2 regions of the Peribacillus sp. FSL R5-0717 genome follow, and region 2 is predicted to be linked to the other one. Evidence: riboswitches for the same ligand, from Rfam matches in the RefSeq annotation. Region 2 holds a riboswitch; the other holds the start of a gene.
The links. A riboswitch is a leader RNA that binds a small molecule or an ion and turns the genes downstream of it on or off. The one in region 2 is predicted to bind thiamine pyrophosphate.
Positions count from the first base shown of each region.

Region 1: another riboswitch for thiamine pyrophosphate. It lies ahead of tenA (thiaminase II); the one in region 2 lies ahead of NYE65_RS05275 (ABC transporter substrate-binding protein).

Region 1 covers NZ_JBBOOF010000001.1:4,951,844-4,955,007, reverse strand. Annotated here, with positions in the region: gene NYE65_RS23755 (ABC transporter ATP-binding protein) at 1-218, opposite strand, end outside; gene NYE65_RS23750 (ECF transporter S component) at 237-815, opposite strand; gene tenA (thiaminase II) at 831-1,514, opposite strand; TPP riboswitch at 1,649-1,780, opposite strand; gene NYE65_RS23740 (protein kinase domain-containing protein) at 2,536-3,164, shown strand, end outside.
Region 2 covers NZ_JBBOOF010000001.1:1,084,214-1,087,377, reverse strand. Annotated here, with positions in the region: gene NYE65_RS05280 (protein-glutamine gamma-glutamyltransferase) at 1-788, opposite strand, end outside; TPP riboswitch at 1,101-1,210, shown strand; gene NYE65_RS05275 (ABC transporter substrate-binding protein) at 1,344-2,339, shown strand; gene NYE65_RS05270 (thiamine-binding protein) at 2,351-2,635, shown strand; gene NYE65_RS05265 (ABC transporter permease) at 2,632-3,164, shown strand, end outside.

The DNA.
Region 1 (3,164 bases), 3.9 Mb from region 2:
GAAGGGCATTTCAATTTCTCCGCTTTCATCGGGACTTCGATGGAATTCGGAATCAATCCGCTTAACACTTGCAACAGAGTGGACTTACCACATCCTGATGGTCCCAACAATAGCACTTTTTCTCCTTGATCAAACGATAGTGATAGGTCCTTGAATATCAAAGATTCATCACCGGGAAATTTCATTCTTAACTTTTCAACAGAAACGATTGGTTCCATGGCCCTCAACCTCTTCTTTTAATCAAGTTCTGCATAATCTTTATTGGAAACCGGACGCACAAGATTAGTTACCCCTGTTGCTTCCAGGACTTTAACTAGATAATAAGCGGTCACACCTGCAAAGAATATGGAACCCACAAACCTCGCTATCATGAATAACGATAGATTCCAAGTAGAAAGAGCACCTATTTCCCCGTATGCAAAATCCATGATAACTGATGCCAGGCAGGAAGCCATCGCAGCTAAAACGGCCACCGGCATATTAAATTTTTTATATTTGAACCCCATGAACACCAGTTCCGCGAACAAACCTTGGACCACTCCATATAACAGTACAGTCAGCCCCCATGGGGAACCTAGAAAGAATTCCCCGGAAGCTGCAGCTATCTCCGCCAAAAGTGCCACACCCGGTTTCCGTAAAATGAAAAAGGCGACAGGGCCAGCTATAAACCACATTCCATAAATAAGTTGATCCAGATGTAATCCTAAGGGTTTAACGGAATAATAAATCGAACCCCAAAGGATATAAACGATTCCAAATGCTACCGCAATCACGATCGTGACTAGTATATCCGTTAATTTCAATCCTTTTTTCATTGTTTCATTCTCCTTTTATACTTCTAATGTTTCCTTATGAACGGGCCATGTCTCTAAACGATAAGCCATTTCCCAAAATGAGTATTCATATTGGCTGCTGAGAATAAAATGCTCTTTCATTCTCGCCTTATCTTCTTCAGTTACTTTTTCAGCTATCTCATCCAGCCTCGCAATTTGTTCTTCCACCAAAGTGCGGAACCACTCTCCTCCGTAAGCCGCTATCCATTCTTGATAAATCGGCTCTTCGGGCATGCACCCTTGCAGCTTTTCACCTATCTCATAATACAGCCAGTAACACGGCAAGATAGCTGCAATAACATCTCCTAAATGTCCCGAATATGCCGCACGATACATATGGGAAGTATAAGCATAGGCAGTCGGGGCAGGCTTGAAATTTTCCCGTTCTTCTTTTGTGATGCCTAATCTCTCGGAAAAATTCTCATGAAGTTTCAACTCCGCTTCATATGTTCCTTGTGCATGGCCGGCAAGCCTGCTTGTTGTATGTAAATCTGTAGCTTTGACTGCCCCTAAGGCTTGAACTCTAGCAAAATGAGATAAATAATAGGCATCTTGCATGACATAAAAACGGAAACACTCCAATGGCAATGTGCCATCTCCTATTCCTGCAACAAACGGATGATTAAAACTAGCTTCCCAAATGTGATCAACTTCCTTACGGATCTCCTCTGAAAACTTCATGTCCATTACCTCCAAATTGTATTTTTTCATTGAACGTTACGGAAAAAACACTTATCACCCCTTTTTTTGCAAACAAAAAACCACTTTCTTAAACGTAAAGAAAGTGGTTGTACAAGAAATAATACAGAAATGTATAGTTCCAGACCCCACTTCCCTACGCTGGTATAAACCAGATCAGGTTCTAAGGGTCTTAAAGTCATACTTCAATCTCAGCTTTTGTGGGTAAAAAATCAACTTTTACCTATAAAGCACCCCTAGTGGTACAAATTGTATATTAAATTCATTTGCCTTTATATTAACACGATAAATCCAATTGTCAAACGTATTAGAAAAGTTTTCTTGATTTAGGGTTACTAAACTTTCAATCTTCCATACCCTCATTTCCCGTAGCCTTCAAAGAATTTGATCAAAGGGAGCTCAGTTAGTAGTTTACTCGTGAGTTTTGACGGTTTACTCGTGAATTCTGCTGTTTTACTCGTGAATTTGGCCGGTTTACTCGTAAATTCAGCTGCTTTACTCGTGAATTGGCCACTTGACTCGTGAATTCAGCAGTTCACTCGTGAGTTTTGCAATTTTACTCGTGAATTTAATGAATTCACAGTGATGCCCTTTTGAACACTACCATCAAACCAGCTCACTATTGTGACGCCGGTTGGGAATTTACCAAAGAATTTCTCAACTCGCGCCCATCCATCTCATCACCTCCTACTCTTTTATTATGAATTCATTATAGTAAACTTAATATTTTTAAAAACCATATAATTTCATAATGTGAAATTATATGAAAAATTTATTTTTAATTGTGAACTATCAAAAGATCTCCCCGAAGAAATGACTTTCATTACCGCATTATCAAAAATCAGTGTTAAACTATCCATGTTCATTCATATTTCCGGCTTAATTAATAACGGCCTTTTTTTGTTCTTGACTTGAATAGATGAAAGTGGTGAGGAAAGTTTCAATTTTGCGTACATTTAGAAAGTTATACCAATTTTTTGTGGATATACCTTTAAAAAAAGGAGTGGTTTTGAATTACCGCTACGAGGTAAAAGCTGTAATCGGAACAGGAAGCTACGGTATTGTTTATCGTTGCAATGATTTGAAAATGAATGAAAATATAGTGATCAAACAGCTCCGGAAAAGTAAACGCCGCAGCAAAAAAGAGCTGAAACAGTTTGAAAATGAAATTTCCATATTACGAATGTTAAACCACAGAAATATCCCTAAATTTCACGAGAAATTTTCGCAAGATGGAAATGTTTATTTTGTGATGGATTTCATAGAAGGGAATAATTTAGAAGACCATATTTTCTCGAATCAATTAACGTTCAATGAGAAAGAGTCTTTATATTTTCTGTATAAGCTGGTCGATTTAGTATGTTATCTACATGAGCATGACATTTTGCATCAAGATTTACGTATACCGAATATTCTACTTAAGAACCATCAGCCCATTTTGATAGACTTTGGTTTGTCCAAGATGATCAATTCGGACAACCTCGCTAAAGAATCCATTTTGCAGCTGAAAAGGCAGGATTTTTACGACTTGGGGGAAATACTTCTATATGTACTTTATACGACGTACGCTTCCAAAAGTAAAAAAGCACTTCCTTGGACAGAAGAGCTTTCGTTAGAAAAAGAAACCGTGCA
Region 2 (3,164 bases):
CAATTGGAAAGGCTGGCAGGACTGTTATCGGGCTTGGCACGGGGGTTATTTAGTTGGAATTGTCTATAGAAGGAACTATCCAGGAAAATGATATGCGTTGTCAGAAATGCTGATATGGTGGCAAATGGCTTTCTATTGCTATTTAATTCATCGATGATTCCCTGTGCAGTGGTAATCCCGATCCCGTGGCCATAAAAGAGGTTATTCCCTAATAATATGGCATTTTCACCTTGCCATTCAGGGGTTGCCAAGTCGTGATCAGGGTTTTTGAAGTAAACGCAATCACCTGGTGAATAATCCCTTCCTTGGTGAACGATGAGAGCCATATTCCTTGGAGGGCGAAAGTCATATAAAAATAGGTCTGAAAAAAGATAGTCGAAATTCCTAGGGCCGATTAGATCCAAAATCGCCTTTAAAAAAGTGACGATCATTGCTGTCCCGCATTCGAAGGCATAAAGCCCTCCATTCATGAAAATGTCAACGAGCGCAGCATGAGGGAGAATCCCTGGCTGAAGGGTAAAGGTGCCATCCTTTGAAAGGTGCCAATAACGTTGATTGGATTGAGACTCCTCAAGTGTGGAAAAATCCGGACCGCTTTTATCCAACGCAATAGCTGCCTCTATGACTCGGTTCCTCAGCTGTATCTCGAAATTAAAATCCCAAAAGTTCCGGTATTCAAAAACGTTAGAATCTTCCGCCAAGCATTGAAGAGTTTCAAGCGATTTGGCAGAGGCTGTACCTGGTTGGATTTGACTGACATCTAACCATTTGTGATTAATCTTTATCATGACATATCCACCTTTTGCTTATGAAATTAAGGGTTTAATAAAACAAGTAAACAAAAATGTCTACACGTAATGCTCATTATATGAATGCTTGAAAAGAAATGACTATTTGGAACGTGTCCGCCGCCGTTGCAGCCAAGAAATATTGGAACGGAAAGAGGCAGAATTATTTTGCTTTCAATGATTTTCGTTCCAAAAGATATTTGCAAGATATCCTGAAGTGCCAGGAATACCTTTCCAATTAGAGAGAAGAAGCAAATTAGTATTCCTTTTTCCCCATGAATTGATATAATGAGAGAGAAAAGTTCATATGTGCGAGAAATGTAGGGGGGCCAGTACTGCTGGCTGAGATTGCATCCATTAGATGCTGACTCTTTGAACCTGATCTGGGTGATGCCAGCGGAGGGAACATATTATGACTGATTTCCTGTTTTGTATGTTAACGTCCGAATTCATCTTCGGGCGTTTTTTGCTTTTTTATCCAGTATTTGAATAGCCCTGGAGCCCTATTATGGTTCCGGCATATGAATTTTATAAGATGTGTAGGAGGATAATGACTTGAATAAATTCTTACCACTGTTAACTTCGTTCTTCCTTTTAGCTGGATGCGGAGCAGGCGGAACTAATGAAAAAGAAGAAGCATCTAAAAATGAAGAATTAAAGAAGGTATCGGTCGTGCTCGATTGGACACCGAATACAAACCATACAGGATTGTATGTAGCCAAGGAAAAAGGTTATTTTAAAGAACAAGGTCTTGATGTGGAAATTATCATGCCAGGTGAAGCAGGAGCTGATAAGCTTGTCGCTTCAGGGAAATCTGAATTTGGCGTGAGCTATCAAGAGGGCATAACGCAGGCCCGCGTACAGGGTGTGCCGATTGTTTCGGTAGCTGCCGTCATCCAGCATAATACTTCGGGATTCGCTTCCCCTGAGGCTAAGGACATTACGACTCCCAAAGATTTTGAAGGGAAAACGTATGGTGGCTGGGGATCTCCGGTTGAAAAGGCCATTATTGATTCACTCATGAAAAAGGAAAATGCGGATGTAAATGAAGTGGACATAGTCAATACAGGAGACATGGATTTTTTCACTTCGGTTAAAAGGGATATAGATTTTGCCTGGATTTATTATGGTTGGACAGGCATTGAGGCTGAGTTGCGAAATGAAAAGCTTAATATGGTGTACTTAACCGAATACTCTGATAAGCTTGATTACTATACGCCTGTTTTGACTACAAATGAAAAGATGATAAAAGAAGATCCCGAGACTGTTAAAGCATTCGTTCATGCAGCTTCGAAAGGGTACCAGTTTGCGATTAAGAATCCTGATGATGCAGCAGATATTTTAATTGAGTCTGAACCGGATCTTGATCCAAAACTAGTGAAGAAAAGCCAGGAGTGGCTTGCAGCCAAGTATCAGGATGATGCTCCGCGATGGGGTGAACAAAAGCTTGAAATTTGGAAGAATTACAGTGAGTGGATGACTGAAAATAAGCTTCTTGAAGGTGATTTCGATCCTGAAAAGGCATTTACCAATGAATTTTTACCAAAATAGGAGGAAATACAATGGCCAATTCATTAATTAGTATACAAATTATTCCTAAAGGGGAAAATGTCATCCCTATGGTCGATGAAGCAATCAAGATCATTGAAGAATCAGGTGTCAAGTATGAGGTTCACCCGCTTGAAACGACAATGGAGGGGGAGCTTTCCGAGCTTTTTGCCGTGATAGAAAAAATGAATGTAAGAATGATTGAAATAGGATCGCCGAATGTCATTTCCCAAGTGAAAATATTATATCAGCCAAGCGGGATTACGATGGATACGTTAACGGAGAAATATCGGGCATGATCGGAAGGGGAATTTGGAAGAAGGGGGCTCCCTTCTTTCTTTTATTATTGTTGCTGATTGTATGGGAGTCAGTGACAGTCTTATTGAAAGTTGAAGAATGGCTGCTTCCCGCTCCATCGGCCATTTTCATTGAAGGAATTGAGTCGTCCCGCAATCTTTACGGACACCTTATATCCACAACCGAGCTTGCGTTGTCAGGTTTTTTTATTGGAAGCTGCATCGGCTTATTGATCGCGGCAATCCTACATCTATTTCCAGGTGTGAAGGACGCGGTTTATCCTCTGCTCATACTATCACAAAATATACCTATCATTGTTTTGGCGCCGCTTTTGGTGATCTGGTTTGGCTTTGGCATGCTGCCTAAGTTAATCGTGATTTCACTTGTATGTTTTTTTCCGGTTGCGGTCGCATCATTGGACGGTTTTCGCCAGACACCATACGAGCTTAAGCATTATTTAAAGATGATGGGAGCGGGGAAAAACCAGTTATTTTGGAAGCTGGAACTTCCTCACTCGATCCCGTTCATTTT